DNA from 2 places in the Streptomyces sp. NPDC002520 genome. Region 2 is predicted to be linked to the other one. Evidence: predicted binding sites of a transcription regulator. Region 2 holds the regulator's gene; the other holds the start of a gene.
What was found. The regulator HspR, encoded in region 2, represses chaperone genes until heat shock. The targets are predictions, from matches to a motif close to TTGAGNNNNNNNNNCTCAA.
Positions count from the first base shown of each region.

Region 1: a site for HspR is predicted at 13,625-13,643, ahead of lon (endopeptidase La). Genes of this name have one in related genera too.

Region 1 is NZ_JBSFXG010000017.1:144,895-160,440, forward strand. Features, by position in the region: gene ACWD5D_RS24065 (NlpC/P60 family protein) at 1-136, shown strand, start outside; gene ACWD5D_RS24070 (styrene monooxygenase/indole monooxygenase family protein) at 320-1,573, opposite strand; gene ACWD5D_RS24075 (GTP-binding protein) at 1,599-2,255, opposite strand; gene ACWD5D_RS24080 (DUF742 domain-containing protein) at 2,236-2,661, opposite strand; gene ACWD5D_RS24085 (roadblock/LC7 domain-containing protein) at 2,658-3,191, opposite strand; gene ACWD5D_RS24090 (nitrate- and nitrite sensing domain-containing protein) at 3,188-6,055, opposite strand; gene ACWD5D_RS24095 (hypothetical protein) at 6,440-7,228, shown strand; gene ACWD5D_RS24100 (MarR family winged helix-turn-helix transcriptional regulator) at 7,361-7,852, opposite strand; gene ACWD5D_RS24105 (lysozyme) at 8,080-8,913, shown strand; gene ACWD5D_RS24110 (SpoIIE family protein phosphatase) at 9,211-11,088, shown strand; gene lon (endopeptidase La) at 11,173-13,602, opposite strand; gene ACWD5D_RS24120 (rhomboid-like protein) at 13,739-14,455, opposite strand; gene ACWD5D_RS24125 (spermine/spermidine synthase domain-containing protein) at 15,182-15,546, shown strand, end outside.
Region 2 is NZ_JBSFXG010000003.1:18,547-34,092, forward strand. Features, by position in the region: gene clpB (ATP-dependent chaperone ClpB) at 1-1,417, opposite strand, end outside; gene ACWD5D_RS06090 (pyridoxamine 5'-phosphate oxidase family protein) at 1,549-2,004, shown strand; gene ACWD5D_RS06095 (hypothetical protein) at 2,236-2,571, opposite strand; gene ACWD5D_RS06100 (hypothetical protein) at 2,577-2,819, opposite strand; gene ACWD5D_RS06105 (helix-turn-helix transcriptional regulator) at 2,936-3,967, shown strand; gene ACWD5D_RS06110 (LuxR C-terminal-related transcriptional regulator) at 4,025-5,068, opposite strand; gene ACWD5D_RS06115 (sugar ABC transporter substrate-binding protein) at 5,316-6,422, opposite strand; gene ACWD5D_RS06120 (PA14 domain-containing protein) at 6,727-8,433, shown strand; gene ACWD5D_RS06125 (heat shock protein transcriptional repressor HspR) at 8,489-8,944, opposite strand; gene dnaJ (molecular chaperone DnaJ) at 8,952-10,130, opposite strand; gene grpE (nucleotide exchange factor GrpE) at 10,167-10,820, opposite strand; gene dnaK (molecular chaperone DnaK) at 10,817-12,670, opposite strand; gene ACWD5D_RS06145 (undecaprenyl/decaprenyl-phosphate alpha-N-acetylglucosaminyl 1-phosphate transferase) at 12,765-13,784, opposite strand; gene ACWD5D_RS06150 ((Fe-S)-binding protein) at 13,988-15,546, shown strand, end outside.

The DNA of each region.
Region 1 (15,546 bases), on a different contig from region 2:
CGGCAAGGTCGTCCAGGCCCCGCGGGCCGGCGAGCCCGTCAAGATCTCCCCGATCGGGGCCAACCCCGTCCTGGGCGCGGTCAGGCCCGACGCCGACGCCAGGACCGACACCCCGGGGGCGCGGGGCTCCGCTTGATCTGCGGCTCCGCCGCGATGGAGGTCCCCCCGCGCTGGGGGTCCCTCCCGCTCGAGCGAAGCCGAGAGTGGGGGAGAAGCCGAGAGTGGGGGAGAAGCCGAGAGTGGGGGAGAAGCCGAGAGTGGGGGAGCGAGCAACCACAACGGACCCGCAGCCGCGGTCGGCCCCGCACCCCGACTGCGACTAGGCCCCGGTCACCGAGGCCAGGTACGCGCCGGTCTTCTCCGGGTCGTAGAAGAAGTTCTCGAAGTCCGAGGGATCGTTGAACCCGTTGGCGAAACGGTCCGCCACCGGCTGGAGCTGCCCGGCCGCGCCGATCAGGTTCAGGACGTGCTCGGGCGGCGGCGCCAGCATCGCGTTCGTCCACTTGGTGACGTGCTGGGCCGTGGCCCAGTAGCGGTCGAACGTGGCCCGCATCCACTCCTCGTCGAACGGCTTGTCCTCCCGCTCGAGAATCGAGGAGAGGTACGCGGCCGCACACTTGGACGCGGAGTTGGAGCCCTGCCCGGTGATCGGGTCGTTGGCGACGACCACGTCGGCCACGCCGAGGACCAGACCGCCGGAGGGCAGCCGGCCGACGGGGTTGCGCACGGTCGGCGCGTACCGGCCGGCCAGCGTGCCGCCGGCGTCCGTCAGCTCGACCTTGGTGGACCGCGCGTACTCCCACGGAAGGAACTTCTCCATGAGTTCCAGGGTCAGGGAGAGGTGCTGCGCCGGGTCCTTGACGCCGCCGAAGACGTCGACGGGGCCGCCGGGTACGCCCTCCCAGAACAGGATGTCGGCACGGCCGGAGGTGGTCAGGGTCGGCATGACGAACAGCTCGCCGACGCCGGGGACCAGGTTGCAGCGGACCGCGTCGAACTCCGGGTGCTCCGGGCGCGGGCCCATGCCGTGCACGTACGCCACCGCGAGGGCGCGCTGCGGCTCGGTGTACGGGGAACGCTCGGGGTCACGGGCGAACATGGACACCAGCTCGCCCTTGCCGGCCGCGACGAGGACGAGGTCGTAGGTGCGGGAGAAGTAGTCGAGGTCGCCGACGGCCGCGCCGTGGATGACCAGCTGGCCGCCGCGCTGGGCGAAGGTCTCCATCCAGCCGGCCATCTTGACCCGCTGGTCGACCGACTGCGCGTACCCGTCCAGCTTGCCCACCCAGTCGATCGCCCGCTGGGTGGGGCCGGGGTCGTACGAGCCGGGGGCCGCGACCGAGACGCCGAGTCCTTCGATCTTCGGGGCCTGGGACTCCCAGAAGTTCAGCTGGAGATCACGCTCGTGCTGCAGCGCCGTGTCGAACATGCACTGCGTCGACATGACCCGGCCGGAGCGGATCTCGTCCGCGGTCCGGTTCGACATCAGGGTGACCTCGTAGCCGTGCGACTGCAGGCCGAGGGCGAGCTGGAGACCGGACTGACCGGCTCCGACGACGAGTATCTTCCGCATGCGGGTGGTGGCTCCTAGTTCGGGACTACTCGGGGGTTTCGTCCAGCGCGTGGCCCACCAGGGCCAGGAGGGTCTCGATCACCGAGATCCGGCGCCGCGCATCCATGATCATGACAGGGATGTGCGGGGGTATCGTCAGCGCCTCCCGTACGTCCTCCGGCTCGAACCGCTCGCTGCCGTCGAAGTGGTTGACCGCGACGACGTACGGCAGTCCGCAGCTCTCGAAGTAGTCCAGCGCCGGGAAGCTGTCCTTCAGCCGGCGGGTGTCGGCCAGGACGACGGCGCCGATCGCGCCGCGCACCAGGTCGTCCCACATGAACCAGAACCGCTGCTGCCCCGGGGTGCCGAACAGGTAGAGGACGAGGTCGTCGTCGAGCGTGAGACGACCGAAGTCCATGGCGACCGTGGTGGTCAGCTTGTCGGGCGTGTCCGACAGGTCGTCGGTGTCCTCGCTGGCCTGGGTCATCAGCGCCTCGGTCTGCAGAGGCGTGATCTCCGAGGCGGCGGTGACCAGCGTGGTCTTGCCGACGCCGAAGCCGCCCGCCACCACGATCTTCGTGGCGACGGGAGCCCTGGTGCGGTCCGTCTGCCAGGACTTCAGGTCCTCGTCGGGTTCGGCGAACCGGTCGACGAGGGGGGCGCCTCCGAGGGAGGCGGTGGCGTCAGAGACGGCGGAGTCCACTCAGCACCCTTTCCAGCAGAGCGCGGTCCGGGCGGCCGGTGCCGTGACCGGTTCCGGTGCCGTACACACGGATCTTTCCCTGGTCCGCGAGGTCGCTGAGCAGGACCCGGACCACGCCGAGCGGCATCTTCAGCAGCGCGGCGATCTCTGCCACCGTACGCATACGGCGGCAGAGTTCGACGATGGCCCGCATCTCCGGCATGACCCGGGTGGTGAGGGAGCCGTTCGTCAGTTCCTTGCGCTCCTCGGGGGCTTCGAGCGCCGCTGTGCTGGCCACGAACGTCTCCACGAGGAGGACGTGACCGAAGCGGGTACGGCCGCCGGTGAGCGAGTAGGGGCGGACGCGGGCGGGCTTTCGGTCGCCGCCGCGCATCGGGAGCTGGGTCTTGTTGGGTGTGCCGCTCATCGGAGACTCCCCGTCGACTCGTCTTCCAGGGATTTACGCAACTCGCTGCGGAGTTCGGGGGTCAGGACGTGTCCGGCACGGCCGACGAAGAGGGCCATGTGGTACGCCACCACGCTCATGTCGCACTCGGCGGAGCCGTGCACGCCGAGCAGCGAGCCGTCGCTGATCGCCATCACGAACAGGCTGCCCTCGTCCATGGCGACCATGGTGTGCTTGGTCCCGCCGTACTCCATCAGCTTGGCGGCGCCGAGGGTGAGGCTGCCGATGCCGGAGACGATGGTGGCGAGGTCGGCGGAGGAGCCTCGCGGTCCCTTCACCGGGCTGCTGTCGCCGGACTCCTCCATGGCGGTCTCCCCGCGCGAGTGGGTCCGAGCGTGAGGGAGGGCGGGGTCCGAGGACAGCAGGAGCAGTCCGTCGGAGGAGACGACCGCGACGGACTGGATGCCGGGCACCTCCTCGACCAGGTTGGTCAGCAGCCAGTGCAGGTTGCGGGCTTCCTTGCTCAGTCCGTAGGTACTGGGCGTGGTCAACTGCTTGCCTCCTCGGCTGAGCCCCCCGTGCTGTGTTCGGTGTGCGCCGTGATCTCTGCCTCCACGTCGCGGTAGCCGGCCTGTGCGCCCTGGCGGAAGCCGCCCAGTCTGCGGCGCAGCGCCTCGGCGTCCACCGAGCCGCTCCGCTGGCGCGGGGTGTGGGCCAGTGCGGTGATCTTGGGTGTGCGCTTGGGGAGGCCCTTGCTGGTGAGCACGTCGGCCTGTGGCTCGTCGGCGGTCACCGCCTCGGCTTCGCCTTCGGCGTCTTCGTTCCCACCCGCGCGACCCGTGGGGGTCTGGTCGTCGCGTGCGGGTGGCCCCTGCGGGGGTTCCTCGCCGTCGGCGAGCGCGCGTGCGCGGGATGCGCGCGGCATCGCGGATGCCCCGGGAACGTCGGGTGTCCCGGGGTCCGCCGCGACGTCCGGGAGCAGCAGCTCCATCGTCGTCTCGGCGAGGCTCTCGGGGAAGGTCTCCGCCGGCTCCTTCGGCCGGGTCGGCGACTGCGCGGCGCTCGGCTGCGCCGCGTCCGCCCGGGTGTGCGTCTCCACGGACCCGAACTCGGACCCGGACTCGGGCCCCGGATCCGGCTCGGCCCGCGGCCCGGTCCGCGCGTCGGCCAGCTCCGTCTCGCGTACCGCCCGCTCCGCCAGCGCCACCAGCGGGTCCTTGTCCTTGGCGCGGGCGTGCAGGACGTTGGAGTTGGCCTCGGCGTCGGCGCCGGGCAGGGAGAAGGTCTGCGTGGTGTCGGAGGAGGTGACCGGGGGCGGGACCGCGACGGCCGGGGCCTCGGCGAGCAGGACCCGGGACAGCACGACGACCGCGGCCACCCCGCCCTGCTTCTGCTCGCGCAGCTGGACGCGGACGCCGTGGCGGTGGGCGAGGCGGGCGACGACGTAGAGGCCGAGGCCCAGGCCGTCCTTGCCCTCCTCGTCGTACGGCGACTCGGGGTCGAAGCCGACGAGGCGGGAGTTGAGGCGGTCCAGGCGGTCGGAGGTCATGCCGATGCCCTCGTCCTGGACCGAGAGCATCACCTCGCCGCTCTCCAGCAGCCAGCCGGAGACCTCGACGGGCAGGTCCGGCGGGGAGAACGAGGTGGCGTTCTCCATGAGTTCGGCGAGCAGGTGGGACAGGTCGTCGGCGGCGAAGCCCGCAATGTGGGCGTGCGGGGGCAGGGCCGCGATGCGGACGCGTTCGTAGCGCTCGATCTCGCTGACCGCCGCGCGGACCACGTCGACCAGCGGGACGGTGCCGTGGTGCTGCTGGACGTGCTCGGTGCCGGAGAGGACCAGGAGGTTCTCGCTGTGCCGGCGCATGACCGTCGCGAAGTGGTCCAGCTTGAAGAGCGTGGCGAGCCGCTCGGGGTCCTGCTCGCGCTCCTCCAGGGCCTCGATGACCGCCAGTTGACGCTCGACCAGGCCCAGCGTGCGCAGGGCGAGGTTGACGAACGTGCCGCCGATGCTGGTGCGCAGCCGCTCCAGCTGGGCGGCGGACTCGGCGAGTTCGGTGCGCAGGTCCTCGCGGGCGTCGGCCATCCTCTGCCGCTGGCCGACCAGGTGCTTGCGGTCGGTCTCCAGCGTGCCGACCCGCTCGTGCAGGGTGACGGCGTGCGCGTGCAGGGCGTTGACCGAGCGGACGACCTGGGCGAACTCGTCGTTGCGGCCGGTGAAGGCGATCGGGTCCTGGGCCGCGGGGTCCTGGGACTCGGCCAGCCGGGCCGAGCCGCGGCGCAGGACCGACAGGGGGCGGGTCAGGGTGCGGGCCATGGCGGTGGCGACGCCGACGGCGACCAGCATCAGGACACCGAGGACGGCGACACGGATCTCCAGGGCGGTGACGTCGTCGTCCCGGAGCTTCGCCAGATCCTTGGTGCGGTGGTCGTAGAGGGCCGCCTCCGTGCCGCGCATCAGGTCGACGCGTGCGGACAGGGCCGCGTCCAGCCTCTTGGCGCTGGTGGTCAGCTCGCTGTCGGTGAGGGTGGGCTGGTCGGTGAGGGCGGCGAGGTACTTGTCGGCGGAGTTGACCTCGGCGCCGGTGACCGTGGAGTCGTAGGAGTCGACGGCCGATCGCGGCGCGTCGGCGCGGAAGCCGGCGAGATCCGCGTCGGCGCGCAGCCGGGCCAGCTGGGCGGCGGCGGTGAGCGCGTCGCGCCGCTTGCGGTCGGCGTCGGTGGCGGTGCTGATCGTGGTGGGCAGGCCGGTGACCGGGCTGATCACGGTCTGCTGGGTGGACGGGACGCTGAGCGCGGCCAGCAGCAGGCCGCGGGCGGCGGCGGACTGCTGGACGGCGGAGTCCAGTTCGGCGAGCGCGTGGGCGCCGGAGCCGGCCCGCGAGGGCATCTGCTCGGCCAGCTGCTCGGCGAGCCGGTGCAGTGCGCTGATGGTGGCCGAGTACGCCTGGTGGGTCTCCAGGGCGTCCGTCGTGCCGGTGAGGGCGGCGCGGCGGACGGCCGCGATGCCGTCGAGGCCGGTGCGCAGCGCGGCCGGGGTGTCGGTGTCGGCGCGCAGGTCCTCGACCTGGCGGTCGACCCGGGCGCTGCGCTGCTCCGACGGGGCCTTGGACTTGGGGCGGCCGGCCGCGACGTAGGAGGTGACCTCGTCGCGTTCGTCGGCCAGGGAATGGGCGAGCGTGAGCGCGTCCTGGGTGCGGGCGGCCAGCGTGACCAGCCCCTGGGAGTCGCTTACGTCCCCGGAGGCCGTGAGCAGCGCGGGGGCGCCTGCTCCGGCGATGGCCGCGGCCACCACGGCCACGGCGACGATCAACCGGGTGCGCACGTGTGTGGGGCGGCCGGTGCCCACGGGGGTCCGCTCGGCGGCCCCCTCGGGAGCCGACTGCCTGCCTGTGCGCCGAGGCCGCTTCATCTGCACCGGTGCTCGCATTCCTGAACTCGTCTACCCAGGGCCCCGGATGGCGCCCCGTGGTCTCGGTGCCAAGTGGTGCGTACACCCGGTTCGTACGGTTCCCGACCCTCCCAGCGCCGGTGGGCGGTGGTCGCGCATCACCCGACCCGCCACCCGAAGGAGTGAACATCGGAGGGGAGTTGGCGGGCAAGTTCCTCCGGCGCGTTCGGCACCGCTGCGCGGCGGGCCGGTTGGACGCGCGGGGCAGGCTTTGGCAATATTCGCCGCCACGGGTTTCCGTAGCGTGCCATATGACCCCAAACCAGGCGCGTGACCTGCGCGGTCATGCCAATTCGGGCGCGGTTGCCGGTCTTTGGCGGAGTCTGTGAAGGGCTCGTGCAGACTGGCCGAATGCGAACCGATCTCGTTTCGGAACCCGGCGACGCCTCCCGCCCCAACGAGGACTTCGCCGGTGTCGGACTACCCGCCTCCGGTCAGGGCGGTTGCGTGATCTTGCTGGACGGAGTGACGCCGCCGCGGGACGGCACGGGGTGTCTGCATTCCGTCCCCTGGTTCACCGCGCGCCTCGGCGGCGCACTGACCGAACTGACCGTTTCCGCCCGAGATCTGACGCTCCCGGAGATTCTTGCGCGCGCGATCACGCGTACCTCGGACGCCCACGCCCACACCTGTGACCTTTCTCACCCGCGCACGCCTCAGGCGACGGTCGTCCTGACCCGCTGGTCAGCCGAGACCGTGGAGTACCTGGTCCTGTCCGACTCCGCCCTGCTGCTGCGCGCGCCGGACGGCACGGTCACCCCGGTCCTGGACGACCGGCTCGCCCGTCTGCCCCGCTCGGCCCTCGCCACGGACGCGCTGATCGACGCCGCGCTGCGCAACAAGGAGGGCGGCTTCTTCACGGCCGCCGCCGACCCCTCGGTCGCCGCCCGCGCGGTCGCCGGCACCGTGCCCCGCTCCGAGGTCCGGGCGCTGGCGGCGCTGACGGACGGCGCCACCCGCTGGACGGAGAAGTTCCACGAGGGCGACTGGACGGCCCTGCTCGACCTCGTGGCGAAGGAGGGCGCGCACGCCCTGGTCGACCGGGTGCGGGAGCTGGAGGAGGCGGACCGCGAGGAGCGGGCGTTCCTGAGGCGCGGCAAGACGCACGACGACGCGTCGGTGGTGTACGTGGAGCTGTGAGCGCCCGAGTGGTGTACCCGGGGAGCCGCGAGCGCCCGAGTGGTGTACCCGGGGAGCCGCGAGCGCCCGGGTGGCGTCCCCGGGAGCCGTGGGCGCCCTGGCAGCGGTCCGGGGAGCCGTGCCGGAGCCGGGCTACCTCTCCATGACCCCGTTCAACTGGTTGAGCAGCCGGGCCAGTTCGGACACCTCTCGGCGGTCCCAGTGGGCGAGCTGGCTGACGTAGCGGGCGCGGCGGGCCTCGCGGACCCGGCCGACGCGGCCGCGGCCCTCGTCGGTGAGGGTGATCAGCCAGGCGCGGCCGTCTGCCGGGTCGGGCTCGCGGGCCACCAGGCCCAGCTCCTCCAGGGCGCGCAGCTGGCGGGACATGGTGGCCTTGCCGACGCCGATGTAGGCGGCGAGTTCGGTGGCGCGCTGGCCGCCGAGTTCGTCGAGCCGGATGAGCAGGCCGTACGCGGAGGACTCCAGGTCGGGGTGGACCTCGCGGGCCATCTCGCCCTGGTTCGCCCGGGCGCGCCGGAACAGCACCGTCAACTCCCGCTCCAGTGCCAGGAATTCCTGGTCGACGCAACTGGGCGTCACCTCGGCGGCGACGCCCAGTACGTCGCCGTTCGCGTGCTCGTGCACGTCACCACCCCTGATCGGTTTCGCGATCCTGAAAGTTTCCGTCAAACCCCGTCATTGCCGCAGCTCCGCCAGTATTTCGCAGGCGTAGACCAACGGCAGCCACCGGACCCCCTTCCCTTCCCACTATCTACGTGCGTAGCTTTTTTACGAAGCCACAAATGGCATGCCCACGCCAGTGGGCCGCTCGGTCACCACACGGTCCCCCCACCTCTTCCCGGAGGAACGTCATGCCCGTGCACAGACCCGGCTCCATCCGCTCCATCCGCCCGCGTCCGCTCGCCGTCCTCGTCACGGCCCTGCTCGCGGCACTGTCCCTCACGCTCCCGCTCACCACGGCCCGGGCCGCGACCACCCCCGCTCGCGGCTCCGCCCACATGGGCATGGGCGTCCTGGCCCACGACGGCCAGGACGGCACCCCCACCTCCGGTGACGCCACCCAGACCGAGGGTGTCGACGTCTCCGGCTACCAGGGCAACGTCGCCTGGAGCACGCTGTGGAACAGCGGGGTCCGCTGGGCCTACACCAAGGCCACGGAGGGCACGTACTACACGAACGCGTACTTCGCGCAGCAGTACAACGGCTCGTACAACGTCGGCATGATCCGCGGCGCGTACCACTTCGCGACCCCGGACACCACGAGCGGTGCCACCCAGGCCAACTACTTCGTGGACCACGGCGGCGGCTGGTCCGGCGACGGCAAGACGCTGCCCGGCGCGCTCGACATCGAGTGGAACCCGTACGGCGCCGCCTGCTACGGCAAGACGCAGAGCGCGATGGTCACCTGGATCCGCGACTTCCTCAACACCTACAAGGCGCGCACCGGCCGGGACGCCGTGATCTACACGGCCACCAGCTGGTGGACCCAGTGCACCGGCAACTACGGCGGCTTCGCGGTGAACAACCCGCTGTGGATCGCCCGCTACGCCTCGGACCCGGGCACGCTGCCGGCGGGCTGGTCGTACTACACGATGTGGCAGTACACCTCGTCCGGACCGACGGTCGGGGACCACGACAAGTTCAACGGGGCGCTGGACCGGGTGCAGGCACTGGCCAACGGCTGACCCCGAAGCGTGCGGATACGGCGGCCGCCCCTCGGGACGGCCGCCGTCTTCGTGCGCGGGCGGGGGACTCGTCCGTCGGCGGGGGCTCGTCCGCGGAGGGCCGTTCTCGTCCTCCGGAGGGGGCGTGGCGCGGTCCGTCGGCGGGGCGTTTCGTCCTCCGGAAGGGGGCGTGGCGCGGTCCGTCGGCGGGGCGTTCTCGTCCGTCGGCGGGTGCCGTTCGTGCTGCGTTGGTGCTCCGCGCCGGCCGGGATCATGCTGGTCAGGAGAGCCTGCCGAGCAAGGGCGAGATGAGCGGCGATGGAGCGACAGTCGACGTACACGGCCACGGCCACCATCGATGAGCAGGGCATCCTGACCGGCTGGAGCGAGGGCGCCCAGCGGCTGCTCGGCTACGAGCCCTCGGCGGTGATCGGACGGCCGGCCACCGGACTGCTCGCCGCGGAGCGCGGCGCGGCCCATGGGGAACTGGCCGGGAAGGAGCGCTGGAACGGCACCGTGCCGCTGCGGCACCGGGACGGCCGGCGCCTGGACCTCGGTCTCCTCGCGCACCGCCGTACGTCGGACACCGGCTCCACCGACTGGCTGGTGGTCACCGCCGTACCGGCCCGCCCGCGTCCGCCCGAGGGGGTGCCGCTGGAGGAATGGGCCTTCCTGCAGTCCCCTTTCCCGCTCGGCATCTTCGACACCGACCTGCGACTGATGCGCGCCAACCGCCGCCTGGAGCGCGCGCTGTCCCTGTCCGAGGCGGCGATCCGCGGGCTGCGGCTGACCCACATCGTGCCCGGCGCCACCGGTGAGGAGACCGACCGGGCGATGCGCCGGGTGCTGGACACCGGCCGGCCGCAGGAGGTGGCGGCCCTGCTCGGCCCGGACGCCGGCGGGCCCACCGTCCTCACCCCGCTGAAGGACCCCGACGGCCACGTCCGCGCCGTCTGCCTGGCCGCGCACCAGCGCGCCCGGGGACCCACCGCCGGACGGCATCCCGCACCGGGCGGGACCGAGCCGCACACTTCCGCCGACCTGCACCACACCCACCGGTACTCGCGGGCAGCGGGCACAGACCTGTCCCTCCGGCGCAGCCTCCCCCCGCACCCGCTGCCCGACCAGGTCGCGCTGGAGATCGCCACCCGCTATCTGCCCGCCACGACCGGGGCCGGGGTGGGCGCTGACTGGTTCGACGTGATTCCGCTGTCCGGAGCGCGGGTCGCCCTGGTGGTCGGCGACGTCGTCGGGCACGGGAACCACGCCTCCGCCATCATGGGCCGGCTGCGCACCGCGGTACGCACCCTCGCCGACGTGGACCTGCCCGCCGACGAGTTGCTCACCCACCTCGACGACCTCGTGCTGCGCCTGGCGGCCGACGAGGGCGCCGCGGACCCGGCCGGCGAGACCGCCGGCGGCATCGGCACCACCTGTCTGTACGCGGTCTACGACCCGGTCACGCGCCAGTGCGCCGCGGCCCGGGCCGGTTCACCACCGCCCGTCGTCGTCCCCCCGGACGGCGGGGCCCGGTTTCTCGACGTGCCCGCCGGTCCGCCGCTGGGGCTCGGCGCGCTCCCCTTCGAGGCCTTCGAGGCCGAGCTGCCCGAGGGCAGCCTGCTCGCCCTCTACACCGACGGGCTGCTGGAGGCCCGCGACCACGACATCGACGAGGCGCTGGACAAGCTGTTCGCCACGCTCGCGCGCCCCGCGCCGACCCTGGAAGCCGTCTGCGACCGAGTCCTCGACGAACTGCTCAGCCACGGTCCCGAGGACGACATCGCCCTGCTGGTCGTCCGCACCCGGGCGCTGCACCCCGGCCGGGTCGCCACCTGGGAGCTGGACAGCACCCCCAGCGTCGTCGCCCGCGTCCGCAAGCAGACCGACGAGCAGCTCTCCGCCTGGGGGCTGGACGAGGCGGCCTTCAGCACCGAGCTGATCGTGAGCGAGCTGGTCACCAACGCCATCCGCTACGGCCGGCCGCCCATCCGGCTCCGGCTCATCCACCAGGACTCCACCCTGATCTGCGAGGTCTACGACTCCAGTGGTTCGACCCCGCACATGCGGCGCGCCCGGATGTTCGACGAGGGCGGCCGGGGCCTGCTCCTCGTCGCCCAGCTCGCCGCCCGCTGGGGCACCCGGCACGACCGGATCGGCAAGACGGTGTGGGCGGAGCAGAAACTGGGCGTGGAATGACGGCTGCCCCGCCGCAGGGGTGCGGCGGGGCAGCGGGTTCGTACGTCGTTCTCCTGTGGCGTCAGGCGGTGTTCACCTGTGGCGTCACGCGGCTACCGGAACCTCCGGCGTCGCACCGTTCGTGGCGGGCGCGAGCGCCAGTTCCAGCACCTGCCGCACATCCGTCACCGGGTGCACGTCCAGCTTGTCCAGCACCTCCGCCGGGACGTCGTCCAGGTCGGCCTCGTTGCGCTTCGGGATGATCACGGTGGTCACCCCGGCGCGGTGCGCGGCGAGCAGCTTCTGCTTGACGCCGCCGATGGGCAGCACCCGGCCGGTCAGCGAGACCTCACCCGTCATCGCCACGTCCGTGCGGACCAGCCGTCCGGACAGCAGGCTCGCGAGGGCCGTGGTCATCGTGATGCCCGCGCTCGGACCGTCCTTCGGAACCGCGCCCGCCGGGAAGTGGATGTGCACACCCCGGTCCTTCAGGTCGGCCACCGGAAGTTCCAGTTCGGCGCCGTGGCTGCGCAGGAAGCTCAGCGCGATCTGCGCCGACTCCTTCATCACGTCGCCGAGCTGGCCGGTCAGGGTCAGACCCGCCGCGCCCGTCTCCGGGTCGGCGAGGGACGCCTCCACGTAGAGGACGTCGCCGCCGGCGCCGGTGACCGCGAGGCCGGTCGCCACACCCGGGACGGCCGTACGCCGCTCGGCCGGGTCCTGGGCGGACTCGGGCACGTGGTGCGGGCGCCCGATCAGACCGCGCAGGTCCTCGTCGCGGACGGTGAACGGCAGTTCCCGCTCGCCGAGTTCGTGCTTGGCCGCGATCTTGCGCAGCAGCCGCGCGACGGACCGCTCCAGGGTGCGCACGCCCGCCTCGCGGGTGTACTCGCCCGCGAGCTTGCGCAGCGCGCTCTCGTCGATCGTGACCTCGTCCTTGTTCAGGCCGGCCCGCTCCAGCTGGCGCGGGAGCAGGTGGTCACGGGCGATGACGACCTTCTCGTCCTCGGTGTAGCCGTCCAGGCGGACGATCTCCATTCGGTCGGCGAGCGCCTCCGGGATGGCCTCCAGGACGTTGGCGGTGGCCAGGAAGACCACGTCCGACAGGTCGAGTTCGACCTCCAGGTAGTGGTCCCGGAAGGTGTGGTTCTGCGCCGGGTCGAGGACCTCCAGCAGGGCCGCCGCCGGGTCGCCCCGGAAGTCGGATCCCACCTTGTCGATCTCGTCCAGCAGGACCACCGGGTTCATGGACCCGGCCTCCTTGATGGCGCGCACGATCCGGCCGGGCAGCGCGCCGACGTACGTACGCCGGTGGCCGCGGATCTCGGCCTCGTCGCGGACGCCGCCGAGGGCGACGCGGACGAACTTGCGGCCCATCGCGTGCGCGACGGACTCGCCGAGGCTGGTCTTGCCGACGCCGGGCGGGCCGACGAGCGCGAGCACGGCACCGCCGCGCCGCCCGCCGATCACGCCCAGGCCGCGCTCACCGCGCCGCTTGCGCACGGCCAGGTACTCGGTGATGCGCTCCTTCACGTCCTCCAGGCCGGCGTGCTCGGCGTCCAGGATCGCCTTGGCGCCCTGGATGTCGTACTCATCCTCGGTCCGCTCGTTCCACGGCAGCTCCAGGACGGTGTCCAGCCAGGTGCGGATCCAGGAGCCCTCCGGGGACTGGTCGCTGGACCGCTCCAGCTTGTCGACCTCCTTGAGGGCGGCCTCGCGGACCTTCTCCGGCAGGTCGGCGGCCTCCACACGGGTGCGGTAGTCGTCGGACTCCTCGGCCGAGTCCTTGGAGCTGTCGCCGTTCAGCTCGCGCAGTTCCTTGCGGACCGCTTCCAGCTGGCGTCGCAGCAGGAACTCGCGCTGCTGCTTGTCGACGCCCTCCTGGACGTCCTTGGCAATGGTCTCGGCCACGTCCTGCTCGGCGAGATGGTCGCGGAGCGCTTGCGTGGCGAGCTTGAGGCGGGCCACCGGGTCGGCGGTCTCCAGCAGTTCGACCTTCTGCTCGGTGGTCAGGAAGGGCGAGTAACCGGAGTTGTCGGCGAGCGCGGAGACGTCTTCGATGGCCTGGACCCGGTCCACGACCTGCCAGGCGCCGCGCTTCTTCAGCCAGGTGGTGGCGAGCGCCTTGTATTCCTTGACGAGCTCCGTGACCTGGCCGGGCACCGGCTCGGGCACGTTCTCCTCGACGCGGGCGCCCTCGACCCACAGCGCCGCACCCGGGCCGGTGGTCCCGGCGCCGATGCGCACGCGCGAGCGCCCGCGGATCAGCGCACCCGGGTCTCCGTCGGCCAGCCGGCCGACCTGCTCGACCGTGCCGAGCACACCGGTCTTGGCGTACGTGCCGTCGATACGCGGCACCAGCAGCACCTTGGGCTTGCCGGGCTCGGACCGCGCGGCGGCCTGGGCGGCCTCCACCGCGGCGCGTACCTCGGCGTCGCTCAGGTCCAGCGGGACCACCATGCCGGGCAGTACCACCTCGTCATCGAGCGGCAGCACAGGCAGGACGAGCGTGAACGCCGTGGACTCATCAGCCATGATCTCCCCTTTGGCAGTCAACTTGAGCTATGCAGGCTCAATGCGTAGGGCACCGCCGATGTTCCCGAGTTGGCGTTCGCTGTGAGCGATCAGGCGGTCACCCTGGTGTTTCTGCTGGTGGGGGGACCAGTCGCCCTCAGTCGGAAAGTGACCGCATGTTCCAGCGGCGCACGAGCGGCCAGGCGGCGACGCCGATCGTCAGGGCGATCAGGTGGCCCCAGTTGGTCATGGGGTCCTCGAAGTCGATCAGGTCACCGAGGAGCATGGCGCCGAAGAGGGAGAGCAGGGGCCAGCGCGCCCAGGGGGTGAGCAGGCCGGCCAGGGCGCCGATGCTGGCGGCGACGCCGAAGCTGATGCCGTAGTCGAGGCGGTGCAGCGAGGTGGCCGGGAGGTGGCCGGCCAGCACGGCCAGACCGACCGGGACCTCGGTCGCGAGGGTGGCCAGGACATGCCCGGCCAGGAACACACCGGCCGCCCGCAGACCGCCTATGCGCCGCTCCAGCGCGGTCAGCACCAGTACGAACGCGGCCGCGTACGGCGAGACGACCCCGCCCGCGACCCACAGCGCGCTCGCCACCAGCACCAGCGCGGGACTGTGCATCAGGTGGGCCACGTCGGTACTGGAGTCCTGGTACAGCGCGTGCACCAGCCCGGGTTCGGCCACGGCGGCGACGAGCGAGGTGAGGGCGAGGACGACCACGTAGCCGAAGGTGAACGGGGTGGCGACGGGGGTCGGGAGCAGACGCGCCGGCCACGGGCGACGGACCGACGGCACCCGGAGCGGCGCGGCGCCCTCAGCCGCAGCGGCCGCCTCCACTGCCGCCTCCGGCATCACCGCGCGCTGCCTGGGCATCCCGCCGAGGAGCCCCGCACCCTCGGCGAACACCGAATCGGAGGCGAAGGCCGGGCCGGAGACGAAGGCCGCGTCAGAGGTCAACGCCGGGCCGGAGACGAAAGCCGCACCGGAGGTGCAGGCCAGGTCGGAGGTCAAGGCCGGATTAGAGGCGAAGGCCGCGTCAGAGGTCAACGCCGGGCCAGAGACGAAAGCCGCGCCGGAGGTGCAGGCCAGGTCGGAGGTCAAGGCCGGACCAGAGGCGAAGGCCGCGTCAGAGGTCAACGCCCGGCCGGAGACGAAAGCCGCCTCAGAGGTCAACGCCGGGCCGGAGACGAAAGCCGCGCCGGAGGTGCAGGCCAGGTCGGAGGTCAAGGACCGGCCGGAGGCGAAGGCCGGGTCGAAGGCGAAGGCCGGGTCGGCGGAGAAGGTCGGGTCGGGGAGGGGCGCGGCCGAGGGGGGTGGGGGTGTGGCCGTCGTGGGGCCCGTCGCGGTCCGTTCCACGGTGAGGCGCTCCTTCCGTCGCGCCCCACCCTTCGCGTCGGGTGCACCGGTGTCTATGACCGACGCCACGCGGGAGCGGATTCACAACATTCCCAGAAGCCTCCGCCGCGTCCGCCGGTCCGCACGGCAGGACCCGCCACACAGGGGCCCCGTGTCCCACGAACGGGCCAGCACACCCCCGGCCGCCTGCCCGCCATCCGTAATTCCCGTGAACGCCGCGCCCGGTTCGAGCAGGATGGCCGCATGACTGCCGTGTACGACACCCCTGTGGTCCTGGACCGGCGCGACGGCCCGTACGGCGAGGTGGTGCTGCGCAGACACGGGCATTTGCTGCAGATCATCGCCAACGGCTGCTTCCTGATGGACACGTCCGACGGCCGCTCGGAGCGCCTGCTGATCGACGCCGCGAGGGACGCGCTGGACGCCCGCCCGGCGCCGAACGTGCTGATCGGAGGGCTGGGCGTGGGATTCTCGCTCGCACACGCGGCCGCCGACCCGCGCTGGGGGCGCATCACCGTGGTGGAACGGGAACCCGCCGTCATCGACTGGCATCGCCGGGGTCCTCTGTCCGAGGTGTCCCGCGGGGCGTTGACCGACCCGCGCACCGA
Region 2 (15,546 bases):
GGTTGAGGGACTGCTTCTCCTTCTCCCAGCGGGCGGTCAGGCCCCGCAGCTCCTCCTCCTTGTCGGCGAGGTCGCGGCGCAGCTTCTCCAGGCGGGCGACGGAGGCCGGGTCGGTCTCCTTGGCGATCGCCAGCTCCTCCATCTTCAGCCGGTCGACGGAGCGCTGGAGTTCGTCGATCTCGACGGGGGACGAGTCGATCTCCATGCGCAGGCGCGAGGCGGCCTCGTCGACGAGGTCGATGGCCTTGTCGGGCAGGAAGCGGGAGGTGATGTACCGGTCGGACAGGGTCGCGGCGGCCACCAGCGCGCTGTCCGCGATCTGCACCTTGTGGTGGGCCTCGTAGCGGCCCTTGAGTCCGCGCAGGATCGCGACGGTGTCCTCGACGGTCGGCTCGGCGACCAGCACCTGCTGGAAGCGGCGCTCGAGGGCGGGGTCCTTCTCGATGCGCTCCCGGTACTCGTCCAGGGTGGTGGCGCCGACCATGCGCAGCTCGCCGCGGGCCAGCATCGGCTTGAGCATGTTGCCCGCGTCCATGGCGGAGTCGCCGCCTGCACCGGCGCCCACGACGGTGTGCAGCTCGTCGATGAAGGTGATGATCTGCCCGTCGGAGTCCTTGATCTCGGAGAGCACGGCCTTGAGCCGCTCCTCGAACTCACCGCGGTACTTGGCCCCGGCGACCATCGCGCCGAGGTCGAGCGAGACCAGCCGCTTGTTCTTCAGCGACTCGGGCACGTCGCCCTTCACGATCCGCTGTGCGAGCCCCTCGACCACGGCGGTCTTGCCGACACCGGGCTCGCCGATGAGGACGGGGTTGTTCTTCGTACGCCGGCTCAGCACCTGCACGACCCGCCGGATCTCCTGGTCACGGCCGATGACCGGGTCGAGCCGGCCCTCGCGCGCGGCGGCGGTGAAGTCGGTGCCGAACTTCTCCAGGGCCTTGTACTGGCCCTCGGGGTCGGCGGTGGTCACGCGGCGTCCTCCCCTGGCCTTCTGGAAGGCCTCCTGCAGCTTCTTGGCGTCGGCACCCTCATTCTGGAGCACCTCGGCGGCCGCGCCCCCCTTGGCCGCGATGCCGATGAGCAGGTGCTCGGTGGACAGGTACTCGTCACCGAGCTCCTTGGCGCGCTGGTCGGCGTCCGCGAGGACCGCGAGCAGCTCGCGGCTGGGCTGCGGGGGCGCGACGGTGGAGCCGGTCACGCTGGGCAGCCCGGCGAGTACGCGCTCGGCGCCGGCGCGTACGGCGGCCTGGTCGGCTTCGACGGCGGCGAGCAGGTCGGTGATGTTCTCGTTGTCCTGTCCCTCGAGCAGAGCGAGGAGCAGGTGTGCGGGCGTCAGATCCGCGTGCCCCCCGGTCACGGCTCGCTGGCTGGCCGCGTTGATCGCTTCCCGGCTCTTGTTGGTCAGCTCGGCGTCCACGTTCGCTGTCCCTCCTCCGCATCGGCCCGTACGTCGGCCAGTCTCCCACTGCTGACCTAGCCAACATACACAAAGTTGAGTCTATTCCGCTCAACCAGCTCGACCACCACGCTGCCGCTAGGTTTCGGGTCATGGCCTCGCACTCGCACTCCGTGATCCCCGCCGCCCCGGACGAGCCGTACCTCGCGTTCTGGCGGGAGCGGCATCTGTGCACACTGACGACCCTGCGCCCCGACGGCAGCCCGCACGTGGTGCCGGTCGGGGTGACCTACGACCCCGGGGCGGGGCTGGCGAGGGTGATCACGAACAGGACGAGCGCGAAGGTGTCCCATGTGCGCGCGGCCGGCCCCGAGGGCGCCCGGGTGGCGGTGTGCCAGGTGGACGGGCGACGCTGGGCCACGCTGGAGGGGCGTGCGCGGGTGCACACCGAGCCGTTGGGGGTCCCCCCGCTCGAGCGAAGCCGAGAGTGGGGGAGGGTGGCGGAGGCGGTGCGGCGGTACGCCGAGCGGTACCGGCGGACGCCCCGGGAGAACCCCGCCCGGGTGGTCATCGAGATCGAGGTGGAGCGGACGCTCGGGCACGGGTGAACGGTTTCCGCGCCGGAGGGAGCGCCGCCCCGAAGGAGGGCCGGACCGGCAGGCGAAAGGTTTCTGCGCCGGTGTGCCCCGATCCGGCATGGACGAGTTTCGGCCACACGGCCTCGCACCCATACCCGCAGATGCCACCACAAACTGCAGCGGCGTCACCGTGTTCAGGTCACGGTGACGCCGCTGCGGGGGGAAGCACCTGAGCGATCTTTTTACGACGGGGGAATCGCGTCAGGCGCTGCGGGGGGTGGCAGAAACGGTCCTCAGGTCCGCTACGTCCGGCTCGGCGAGCCGGTGGTCGCGCCCGTCGAGGTTGACGAAGATCATTCCGTACCGGACGGCGCACCGCACCGGCTGCGGCGCCCCGCGGGGCTTGCGCAGGCACCGGTAGGCCCGTACGTCCTCGTCCTCGTCGCGCGTCACCACGACCGGCTCGCCGAACACCGTCACCATCAGTGAGTCACCGCTGTGGGGGATGGCGGTGACCAGATCGATGAAGTGCCAGCCGGAGCGGTACGCCGTGGCCATTTCGCGCCGGAAGGACCGGTCGTCGGGTGGGGTGGTCATGTCGATCAGTCCCACCTGGTGTCCAGCGGGGCGACGTCCCACCGGGTGTCCAGGGGAGCGGCGTCCCACCGGGTGTCCAGCGGCGTGGCGTCCCACCTGGTGTCAAGAGGGACGTTCGCCTGGCCGGCGGCGGTCACGGACTGATCGGCACTCGCCTTGTGCGTGTCGCCCTTCACACCGGAGAGGCCAGCCAGCGTTCCGACGGCCACAACGGCGGAGAAGGCGGCAACAAGCACCGAGCGAAGCATTCTCTTACGCATAGTCGGCTTCGTCCTCACTTGAAAGTCCCCTCTTCCCCCGTCGGATAAGACGATGGCTCATTCAGGCACATCATCGCCACACGATCGGTGCATCATGTTCCTGCATGTTCAGGACCCTGGGGGGTGGAGATTTGGCAACAAACGAGACAAGGGCGACACATCCCCACGCGGTGACCGAGCTGTGTGCAGAAGGGAGCCGTCTTTATGCGGACGCCCTGCGCATAGGCCGCATCCCGCGCGAGGACACCGAGGTGGCCCCCTGCCTCATGGAGTTCGCCCTCCTCCACGCCGATCCGGACGACCCCACCTGGCTGCTCCCCGTCCCGCCGGCGGTCGCGCTGGCCCAGCGGCTCAACCCCATCGAGCGCGAGATCGCCGAGCAGCGCAGGCAGACCCTCTCCCTGTCCGAGGTCTTCGAGCCCTTCATGGCGCTCAGCGCCCAGGAGCACGCCCCCACCCACGCCATCACGGTCCTCGAAGGCCTCGACCGCATCAACACCGCGCTCGACCTGGCCACCACCCAGTGCCGCACCGAGGTGCTCACCGTCCAGCCCGGCGGCTGGCGCAGCCCCGAGAACCGGCTCCTGGAGGCCCTCGAACGGGACAAGCCGCTGAGCGAACGAGGGGTGCGCATCCGGACGCTGTACCAGCACACCGCCCGCTACAGCGCCGACCGGCTGGCCTACGTGGACCAGTTCACGGACGGCAAGGTGGAGTACCGCACCATCGACGAGCTGGTCGAGCGCCTCATCATCTGCGACGAGACCGTCGCCTTCATCCCCGTGCGCGAGGACCGCCAGGTCGCCCTGGAACTGCGCCACCCCGGACTCGTCCGCTACCTCATCAAAGTGTTCGAGTTCATGTGGAACCGCGCGGTGCCGCTGAGCGCCGGGACGCCGTACGAGACCGCGCCCGACGGCATCACCGACGTCCAGCACTCCATCGCCAAGCTCCTGGTGGAGGGTCATGTGGACGAGGCGATCGCCCGGCGTCTGGGCATGAACGTGCGCACCTGCCGGGCCCACATCGCCAAGCTGGCCACGGCTCTCGGCAGCGGCAGCCGGGCCCAACTCGGTTTCCTCATCGCACAGTCCGGGATGCTGGAACAGGAGCACCGAGGGGTCCAGGAGCACTGAGGGGTCTGGAGCACCGAGGGGTCCGGAGCACCGAGGGGTCCGGAGCGCCGAGGAACCTCAGAGCACGCTCGGTGACTCCTCGTCGGGCAGGCCGACGACGGCGGGGCCGCCGGTGCGCGGGGGGCCGTCGAGGCCGACCTGGGCGATGCGCACGCCCAGTTGGGTGCGGCTGGCCGCCCCGAGCGTGTCCGACAGGCGGGCGATGTGGGCACGGCAGGTGCGCACGCTGATGCCGAGGCGCTCGGCGATCACGGCGTCCTGGTGGCCCTCCGCGAGCAGCGCGGCGATGGACCGCTCGCGGTGCGAGATGCCCTCGATGCCGGTGTCGGGGAGCGGGGCCGTCAGCGGGATCGCGAGACGCCAGAGCCTTTCGAAGACGGTCACCAGGTACCCGACCAGGGCCGGGTGGCGCAGCTCCAGGGCCATCGTGCGATCGGCGTTGGCGGGGATGAAGGCGACCGTGCGGTCGAAGAGGATGAGCCGGTCGATGACCTCGTCGAGCGTGCGGGCCTCCACGGCCTCGCCCATCAGCTCGAAGTAGTTGAGCAGTCCCTGCCCGTGCCGGGCCACGTGCGTGTACAGGTCGCGCATGCGCACGCCCCGGCCGCGCAGCGCCAGCGCCCGGTGCAGTCCCTCGGTCAGCTCGTCCTCGCGCCGGATGCCGCCGGGCTGCACGGTGAGGACCTCGGTGGTGCAGGCCTCGGTCGCCTCGTCCATCGCGGCCTGGATGCGGGACAGCCCGTCCAGCACCCGGATCGCGGTGCCCTCCCCCGACGCCGACAGCGCCTGCAGCTGCCGGCCGAGTCCGGCGTACCACTCGAAGGCGGCGACCGCCGATCCCACCCTGCGCTGGCTCGCGGTGACCTCGTCGCAGACCCCGCGCAGCAGCCGGGTCATGACCTCCTGCGGGGAGGTGGGCACCAGCCAGTCCATGTCATCGGGGTCGGGGTGCAGGAGGGCCAGCTCCAGCAGGCAGGGCACCGGTTCGACGTCCGTGCGCGGCACCCGCCCCCGGCGTACGGCCCGGGAGTACACACGGTCCCCCTGCCCGCACAGTCGGTCGGCACCGTGAGGATGCTCCTCCGTCCCGTGCCCGGCCATCGCCCATTCCACCCCCGGCTTGCTGCCACTTCCGCAGCGCAACTATGCGCGGCGCCGACCGGGTCCGCAACACGGCTCTCCGCGCCGCGGGCGCCGCAACGGGACGGTATGCCCGGGTATCGTCCGGCCTCCGGACATCACATTGCAGCAACATGGGGGGTGGCGCTTGGGCCGCGGGACGGCCTCAGCAGTGGGACGGCCTCAGCTGTGGGACATCTTCGGTCCTGGCGCCGCCGCGGCCGTGGCGCTACTTCAGCCCGGCCGCCGCGCAGGCGGACTTGTACTCGGGTGTGCAGATGTCGCCCACCGTGTAAATCCCGTCCGCGATGACGGTTTCCTTGATCTTGCCCTTGGTCAGCGAGCTCACCTGGACCAGCTTGGACGGGATGTCCTTGGTAGTGGGGCTGTTCACCTTGTCCTGGGTGAGGGCGTCGAACTGGATGTCCTTGCCCTGGACCTTGGCGACGGCCATCTGGGCGGCGGCCTCGGCCTCGTCCGGGTAGGACTTGTAGACGCTCATGTACTGCTCACCGACGAGGATCCGCCGCACCGCGTCCAGTTCGGCGTCCTGGCCGGTGATCGGGGGCAGCACGGTGACGCCGGCGGCGCGCAGGGCCTTGAGGACGCCGCCCGCCATCCCGTCGTTGGCGGCGTAGACCCCGGCGATGTTGCTCGCGCCGATCCGGCCGATCGCCTCGGCCATGTTGGCCTGGGCGTTCTCCGGCTTCCATTTGACGGTGTCGTAGGTCGCCGCGATCCGCACCTTGCCGGTCAGCTCGGAGAGCGCACCCTCCTTGAACTGCTTGGCGTTCGGGTCGGTGGGCGAGCCGTTCATCATGACGATCTTGTCGGAGGAGTGCTCGTCGGGCCCCATCGCCTCCAGCAGGGAGCGGCCCTGCACCTCGCCGACGAGTTCGTTGTCGAAGGAGATGTAGGCGTCGATCGGACCCTCGGCCAGCCGGTCGTAGGCGATGACCGGGATACCGGCCTCCTTGGCCTTCTTCACCTGGCCCGTGATGGCATGCGAGTCGACCGCGTCGAGCAGGATCACGTCGACGCGGTCGTCGATCATCTGCTGCATCTGGCCGGCCTGCCGGGCGGCGTCCGCGTCGGCGTTGGCGTACTCGACCTTCCCCTTCTTGTGGGTCAGTTCGGCCACCTTGCTCTTGATGATGGGGAAGTCGAACTTGTCGTAACGGGTGTTCGCCTTCTCCGGCAGCAGCAGCCCCACGGTCACGTCGTCGCCCTTCGTCGGGCTCGCGCTCGCCCCGTCTCCCGCCGCGTCCAGCACGCCGCAGCCGGCGAGTGACAGGGTCATCGTGGACGCGGCCACGGACAGAGCGATACGACGCATTCGGGGCTCACTTCAGGTGCGTACGAGACGTGGGTGCCGCTGTGCGGCACAGGTGTCCTGAAGAGACAACGCGTATGCCACAGCACCGTCAAGAGAAGCCACTTAACGAGATGGCAACGTTACGCTCCGCTTCCTTGTGAACGCTTTGCGACCCCGGGTGGAACCTCCTTCAAACGCTCTTTACGGACCCTCCATCCAAAGGGAGTTCAGGAGATGGCAAAGATCAGTACAACCGACTCGGCCGCTCCCGGGTCGTGATCGTCGGCGCACCGCCGCCGTCTCGTCGACTCGACCAGAGGACCGAATGAACCCAGCACGACACGTGACCGCCACGGCCGTGGTGCTCGCCACCGCCGGCGGCCTGCTCGGCGCGGTCGCCACCACCGCCTCCGCCGCGACGAGTTGCGCCTCGCCCGTGTTCACGCGGACGTTCTACGCGAACACCGCCTTCTCCGGCACGCCGAAGAAGACGGACTGCGACTCCGCGATCGACCAGAACTGGGGCACGGGCGCCCCGGCCACGGGCCTGCCGAAGGACAACTTCGCCGTCCGCTGGACCGTGACACGCGACTTCGGCTCCGGCGGGCCCTTCGCCCTGCCGGTCGCCGTCCAGGACGGCATCCGCGTGTACCTCGACGGCGTGCGCAAGGTCGACCTGTGGAAGAACGTCTCGACGACGGTGACGAAGACCGCCAACGTCACCATCCCCTCGGGCAAGCACACCCTGCGCGTCGACTACGTCAACTGGACGGGCAGGGCGAACGTGACGTTCGCGTACCAACCCCGGACCTCGGCCGACGTCGACAAGGTCAAGCCGCTCGTCCCGACGGGGACTTCCGTCTCGTACGACGGCGCCACCGGCAAGGCCAAGGCGGCCTGGGCGAAGAACAAGGAGATGGACCTCGCCGGCTACCGCGTCTACCGGCGCCTCAAGGGCACGTCGTTCGGCAGCAAGCCGCTCGCCACGACCACCTCCACCTCGTACACCGACTCCACCCTCCCCAGGACGGGCGAGACGTACTACTACGAGGTCCGCGCCTACGACAAGGCCGGCAACGAGTCGGCGGGCACCGCCGACCAGGCCGTGACCACTGCCGACCAGGTCGCGCCCGGCGTGCCGGCCAACGTGACCGCGTACGGCGAGGTGACCCCGACCGGCGGTACGGGCGGGATGGAGGTCGGCTGGGAAAAGGTCGCGGACGCGGTGTCGTACCGCGTCTACCGGTCGGCGAGCGAGAACGGCACGTACACGGAGCTCGGCCGCACGGACCAACTCACATACCTGGACACCACGGCAGCCGAGAGCACCGTGTACTACTACCGCGTCTCGGCCGTGGACGCGGCGGGCAACGAGTCCGCCCGGTCCGCGCCCCACGACGGCAGGATCTGGGACAACGACCCGCCGCCGCTCGTCACCGGGCTGGACGTCACCCCGACCGAGTACGGCTTCGAGCTGACCTGGGACAAGAACCCGGCCACGGATCTGAAGTACTACAGGGTCGTCTGGGGCGACGTGGCGGGCGATCCGGGCGATCCGGGCGATCAGGTCTGCTACGGCACCGGGTCCGAGTACCTCTCGCCGGACAGGACCTCCTACACGCGCACCACCCTTCCGGACGGCGAAGAGGTCTGCTTCTTCGTCGACGCCGTGGACGACGAGAACAACTCCGCCGCCCAATGGCACGGCCCGGCCGAGGCCGTGGTCACGACCGAGCTGGACATGACGCCGAGCGTCGCGACGCCCGAGGGCTCACCGGTGCAGCCGACAGCGGACCCCGACGGGACGGGCGTCTCGCTGGCCTGGAACACCGTGGCCGACGCCACCGGCTACCAGGTCTACCGCTGGAACCCGGCCACCGAGGCGTACGAGAAGCTGGCGTCCGTCTCCGGGACCTCCTACGAGGACACCGGCGCAGCCAAGGGCACCACCCACTTCTACCGGGTGACCGCGCTGCTCGCCGACGGCACCGAATCCGCCCCCGGCGCCGCCTCGGCGGTCATCGCACCCTGAGCATGTGAAAGGGGCCCGGAGATTCTCCGGGCCCCTTTCACATGTCGCTGGTACGTCAGTCGTTCTGCTGCCGCTTCGGCCGCCACACCACCAGCGCGCTGGTCTGCTGGACCTCCTGGTACGGGACCAGGTCACGGCGGTAGGACGCGTGCACCGCGGCCTCGCGTTGCTGCATCGCCGCCGCCGCGCCGTCCAGGGCCGACTGCAGTTCCGCGACGCGGGACTGCAGGGCGGCGACCTGGTTCTCCAGTTCGATGATCCGCTTGATGCCGGCCAGGTTGATGCCCTCGTCCTGCGACAACTGCTGCACCTGGCGGAGCAGTTCGATGTCACGGGCCGAGTAGCGGCGGCCCCGGCCCGCGGTGCGGTCCGGGGAGACCAGGCCGAGGCGGTCGTACTGGCGGAGGGTCTGCGGGTGGAGGCCGGAGAGCTGGGCCGCCACCGAGATGACGTAGACCGGGGTCTCCTCGTTCAGTTCGTACGGGTTGCGCCGACGGCCTGGTGTGTCCATGGGGCTCTCAATCTCCCTTCGCGGCCTCGAACAGCTCCGCCCGCGGGTCCTCACCCGCGGTCGTCTCGCGGTACGCCTCCAGGGCGTCGCGAGCCTTCTCCGGCAGGTCCTTGGGGACGGTCACCTCGACGGTGATCAGCAGATCGCCGCGGGTTCCGTCCTTGCGGACCGCGCCCTTGCCCCGGGCGCGCATCGTGCGGCCGTTGGGGGTGCCGGGCGGGAGCTTCAGGGTGACGGCGGGGCCGCCGAGAGTCGGGACCCTCACCTCGCCGCCGAGGGCGGCCTCGGCGAACGTCACCGGGACGGTGACGGTGAGGTTGTCGCCCTTGCGTCCGAACAGCGGGTGCTCGCCGACGTGCACGGTGACGTACAGGTCACCCGCCGGTCCGCCCCGCTCGCCGGGCGCGCCCTTGCCGCGCAGCCGGATCCGCTGCCCGTCGGTGACGCCCGCCGGGATGCGGACCTGCATGGTGCGCGAGGACTTGGCGCGGCCGCTGCCGTTGCACTCCAGGCAGGGGTGCTCGGCGATCAGGCCGCGGCCCTTGCAGTCGGGGCACGGGTCGGTCAGCGAGAAGCCACCGCCCGAGCCCCGGGCGACCTGCCCGGTGCCGACGCAGGTCGGGCACACGCGCGGCGTGCCGTTCTTGTCGCCGGTGCCGGAGCAGGCCTTGCAGGGCGCTTGCGAGGTCATCCGCAGCGGGACGGTCGCACCCTCGATCGCCTCGGTGAAGCTGAGGGTGACCTCCGTGTCGACGTCCTGGCCGCGGCGCGGCTGGGTACGGGTCGGGCCCGTGCCGCCCCGGTTGAACAGTCCCCCGAAGACGTCACCGATCCCGCCGCCGAAGCCGCCGCCCGTCTGGGCACCGCCTCCGCCGGCGCCTCCGAAGAGGTCGCCCAGGTCGAAGTTGAAGGAGCCGCCTGCGCCCGGACCGGGCCGGAAGCCGCCGTTGCCGAACAGGGCGCGGGCCTCGTCGTACTCCTTGCGCTTCTTCGGGTCGCCGAGGATGTCGTTCGCCTCGGAGATCTCCTTGAAGCGCTCCTCGGCCTTGGCGTTGCCCTTGTTGGCGTCCGGATGGAACTCGCGGGCGAGCTTCCGGTACGCCTTCTTGATCTCGGCCTCGGTGGCGTCCTTGGGGACGCCGAGAACCTTGTAGTAGTCCTTCTCGATGAAGTCCTTGGTACTCATCCCCGACGTCCCTCCTTCCCCTCAGTAGTGTTCACGTCAGCCCTCGTCCGGGCCACCGTTCTCCTTGTCGTCGGCCGCCGTGTTGTCCTCGGCGTCCTCGGCCTTGACGGTCTGCGCGCCCGGCTGCGGCTCGGCGACGGCCACCCGCGCGGGGCGGATGGTGCGCTCGCCGATGCGATACCCGGGCTGCAGGATCGCCACGCAGGTCGTCTCGGTGACGTCCGGCGCGTAGGAGTGCATCAGGGCCTCGTGGATCGTCGGGTCGAAGGGCTCGCCCTCCTTGCCGAACTGCTGAAGGCCCATCTTCGCCGCGACGGTCTCCGTCGACTCGGCGACGGACTTGAAGCCGCCGACCAGTTCGCCGTGCTCCCGCGCGCGGCCGATGTCGTCGAGCACGGGCAGGAGCTCGGTCAGGAGGTTCGCGACGGCGATCTCCTTGACCGCGATCCGGTCACGCTCGACACGGCGGCGGTAGTTCTGGTACTCGGCCTGGAGGCGCTGGAGGTCCGTCGTGCGCTCGTTCAGCGCCGTGCGGACCTGGTCCAGCTGGGCCACCAGACCGGCGTCTGTGCTTGCGTCCCCGGCCGGGGCCGCCCCCTCCTCGGGGGCGGCCTTCGGCTCGGCGTCGTCGGGGGTCGCGCCGGAGGGGACGTCGGGCTTCTCCTCGAAGCCCGGGGTCTCCTCCGTCACGCGGCACCGTCCTTGCGCTCGTCGTCGACGATCTCGGCGTCGACGACATCGTCGTCCTTCGCGTCACCGGCACCGGCGGTGGCGCCGGCGGCCTGCGCGCCCTGGGCGTCGGCGTACATGGCCTGGCCCAGCTTCTGGGAGACGGCCGCGACCTTCTCCGTGGCGGTGCGGATCTCGGCGGTGTTGTCGCCCTCGGCGGACTCGCCCTTGAGCTTCTCCTTCAGCTCGGCGATCGACGCCTCGACCTCGGTCTTGATCTCGCCCGGGACCTTGTCCTCGTTGTCCTTGAGGAACTTCTCGGTCTGGTAGACGAGCTGCTCGCCCTGGTTGCGGGTCTCGGCGGCCTCGCGGCGGGCGTGGTCCTCCTCCGCGTACTTCTCGGCCTCCTGGCGCATCCGGTCGACCTCGTCCTTCGGCAGCGAGGAGCCGCCGGTGACGGTCATCTTCTGCTCCTTGCCCGTGCCCAGGTCCTTGGCGGTCACGTGCATGATGCCGTTGGCGTCGATGTCGAAGGCGACCTCGATCTGCGGCACGCCACGCGGGGCCGGCGGCAGACCGGTCAGCTCGAACATCCCGAGCTTCTTGTTGTACGCCGCGATCTCGCGCTCGCCCTGGTAGACCTGGATCTGCACGGACGGCTGGTTGTCCTCGGCCGTCGTGAAGATCTCGGAGCGCTTCGTCGGGATCGTGGTGTTGCGCTCGATCAGCTTGGTCATGATGCCGCCCTTGGTCTCGATGCCGAGGGACAGCGGGGTCACGTCGAGGAGCAGGACGTCCTTGACCTCACCCTTGAGGACACCGGCCTGGAGGGCGGCGCCGATGGCGACGACCTCGTCCGGGTTCACACCCTTGTTGGCCTCGTTGCCACCGGTCAGCTCCTTGACGAGCTCGGCGACGGCGGGCATACGGGTGGAGCCACCGACGAGAACGACGTGGTCGATCTCGCCGAGCTGGATGCCGGCGTCCTTGATGACGTTGTGGAACGGCGTCTTGCAGCGCTCCAGCAGGTCCGCGGTCAGCTGCTGGAACTGGGCGCGGGTGAGCTTCTCGTCGAGGTGCAGGGGGCCCTCGGCGGAGGCGGTGATGTAGGGCAGGTTGATCGAGGTCTCGGTGGAGGAGGACAGCTCGATCTTGGCCTTCTCGGCGGCCTCGCGGAGGCGCTGGAGGGCCATCTTGTCCTTGGACAGGTCCACGCCGTGGCCGGACTGGAACTGCTTGACCAGGTAGTCGACGACGCGCTGGTCCCAGTCGTCACCACCGAGGTGGTTGTCACCGTTGGTGGCCTTCACCTCGACGACGCCGTCGCCGATCTCCAGGAGGGACACGTCGAAGGTGCCGCCACCGAGGTCGAAGACGAGGATCGTCTGGTCGTCCTTGTCGAGGCCGTAGGCCAGCGCGGCGGCCGTCGGCTCGTTGACGATGCGCAGGACGTTCAGGCCCGCGATCTCGCCGGCCTCCTTGGTGGCCTGACGCTCGGAGTCGTTGAAGTACGCCGGTACGGTGATGACCGCGTCGGTCACCTTCTCGCCCAGGTAGGCCTCGGCGTCGCGCTTCAGCTTCTGCAGGATGAACGCGGACATCTGCTGCGGGTTGAAGACCTTGCCGTCGAGCTCGATCTTCCAGTCGGTGCCCATGTGGCGCTTCACCGAGCGGATGGTCCGGTCCACGTTCGTGACCGCCTGGCGCTTCGCGACCTCGCCGACGAGCACTTCGCCGTTCTTGGCGAAGGCGACGACGGACGGCGTGGTCCTGGCGCCCTCGGCGTTGGTGATGACGGTGGGCTCGCCGCCTTCCAGAACGCTGACGACGGAGTTAGTCGTGCCCAGGTCGATGCCGACCGCACGTGCCATGGTTGATTCCTCCAGCTGACTTGAGTGGAACAGGCTCAAGTGTGCACCACTCGGGCCGCCGGGTCAATAGACATGAGTCAGAGAGGCTCAACTCTTATCCGTTCCTTACACGCAACTGCCCGCTGACCTGCGCAGATACTGTCCGACGGGGCTGCTGGACACGGATGCGAAGGAGTACGACGACGGCGACAGCAGCCACACCCGCCACCCAGAGCACGGCACTTTCCGTCATCCAGCCCGTATGCACGAGCACGCCCACGAGCACCGCGGCGAACGATCCGGCCCCCAGCACCACGACGGCGCCCTGCGCGGTGAGACCGAGCCGCCGCAGCCGGTGCGCGAGATGGTCGGGCCCGCGCCGCAGCAACGGCCGGCGGGCCGCCCGCCGGGCCAGGACCACGAGCAGGAAGTCGGCGCCCGCGACCGCTCCGAGGCAGAACAGCACGCCCGCACTGGGCGCGAGCGCGTACCCCGCGCGCGTGAAGACGGCGGCCGAGGACAGCAGGAACCCGGTGAACAGCGCGCCGCCGGCGCCGAGTCCGACCCGCGCCGGACTCCAGTTGTGCATCAGGAAGCCGGTGAGGGCGGCCGCGAACACGCTGAGCAGCACGGCCAGCCCGTCCATCACCTCGGCGGCGGCGCAGGCCCCCGCACCGAAGGCGGTCACCACCCCCACGGTCCCGACAAGCCCGTCGGCGTGGTCCAGCCCCTTGAAGGCGAGGGCGGAGAACACGATCCACCCCACCGCCAGCACCCCGCCCCCGACACCCGTCTCGTCGTACGGCACCACGCAGGCCGCCGCCAGCGCCGTACCGGCGACGAGGACCCGCGCCCGCAGCCGCCACACGTCGGCGACCAGCCCGAGCAGGGCGACCGCGGCGGCGGCGAGGAGCAGCCGGCCGACCCCGTCCCCGAGCGGGGCGACCCGCGTCCACTCACCCGTCCAGGCGACCAGGCACGTGACGGATACGACGGCGATTCCGCCGGGCACCGGCAGGGGCCGCTGCCTGCGCCGGTCGACGATGCCCGCCTTGAGCGCGGGCACCCGCAACAGCGCCGTGAGGACGGCGGCGAGCAGAAGGGCGGCGGAGGCCGCGATGATCCCGTAGAGCACCCGACCAAGTTAGGCGCGAATGTAGCAATTCGGTATGAATAACACGATCTGATCGCATGGTTCGCCCACCCGGTTCAGGCGACCCTCAGCGACCCAGATCACCCCGCACCTGGCTACAGTGCGAGTAAAGATGAGGGTAGTCTCAGACGGACTGCATAAGTTACCGCTTAGTAATTTCCCTCGCAGGCCCGAGGAGCCCCGAAATGCAACTCGCCGCGATCATCGTGTCGCTGGTTCTGATCGTGGTCGGCGTGGCCCTGTTCCTCCGCGCCCTCCTGCAGATCTTCAACTTCATGCGGCTTGGCCAGAGCGTGCCCGCGGGCACCCGGACCGACGAGCCCTATCAGCGCACCGTCACCCTGGTACGGGAGTTCCTCGGGCACACCCGGATGAACCGCTGGGGCATCGTCGGTGTCGCGCACTGGTTCGTGGCGATCGGCTTCTACACGCTGCTCCTGACGATCGTGAACGCCTTCGGCCAGCTGTTCAAGGCCGACTGGATCCTGCCGGTCATCGGCCACTGGGCGCCGTACAACGTCTACGTCGAGTTCATCGGCACCATGACGGTGATCGGGATCCTGGCGCTGATCGTCATCCGGCAGCTCTCCCGGCCGGACCGGCCGGGCCGCAAGTCCCGGTTCGCGGGCTCCAACACCGGCCAGGCGTACTTCGTCGAGACGATCATCCTCGTCGTCGGCGTCTGCATCTTCATGCTGCACGCGCTCGAGGGCGCCCAGAACCACGTCGACGGCTACGAGGCCTCGTTCTTCATCTCGTACCCGGTCGTGGCGTGGCTGAAGGGCATGGACGTCTCCACCCTCCAGAACCTCACCTACTTCTTCGCCGGCCTGAAGATCGCGGCCTCCTTCATCTGGATGATCGTCGTCTCGCTGAAGACCGACATGGGTGTGGCCTGGCACCGCTTCCTGGGCTTCCCGAACATCTGGTTCAAGCGCGACGCCAGGGGTGGGACCGCCCTGGGCGCCCTGCTCCCGATGACGTCCGGCGGCAAGCCGATCGACTTCACCGACCCCGGCGAGGACGACGTCTTCGGCGTCTCCCAGGTCGAGCAGTTCTCCTGGAAGGGCCTGCTGGACTTCTCCACCTGCACCGAGTGCGGCCGCTGCCAGTCGCAGTGCCCGGCCTGGAACACCGGCAAGCCGCTCTCCCCGAAGCTGCTGATCATGTCGCTGCGCGACCACGCGCACGCCAAGGCCCCCTACCTGCTGGCCGGCGGCGGCAAGACCATGGAGGGCGAGGAGAAGGCCTCCGAGGAGCAGCTGAAGGACGTCCCGGCTGCCGCCCTGGCCGAGGCCGAGCGCCCGCTGATCGGCACCGCCGAGGAGAACGGCGTCATCGACCCGGACGTGCTGTGGTCCTGCACCACCTGCGGCGCCTGCGTCGAGCAGTGCCCGGTCGACATCGAGCACGTCGACCACATCGTGGACATGCGCCGCTACCAGGTCATGATCGAGTCCGCGTTCCCGTCCGAGGCGGGCACGATGCTCAAGAACCTGGAGAAGAAGGGCAACCCCTGGGGCCTGGCCAAGAAGCAGCGCCTGGAGTGGACCAAGGAGGTCGACTTCGACATCCCGGTCGTCGGCAAGGACATCGAGGACCTCACCGAGGTCGAGTACCTGTACTGGGTCGGCTGCGCCGGCGCCCTCGAGGACCGCGCCAAGAAGACCACCAAGGCCTTCGCCGAGCTGCTGCACATCGCGGGCGTCAAGTTCGCGATCATGGGTGGCGACGAGAAGTGCAC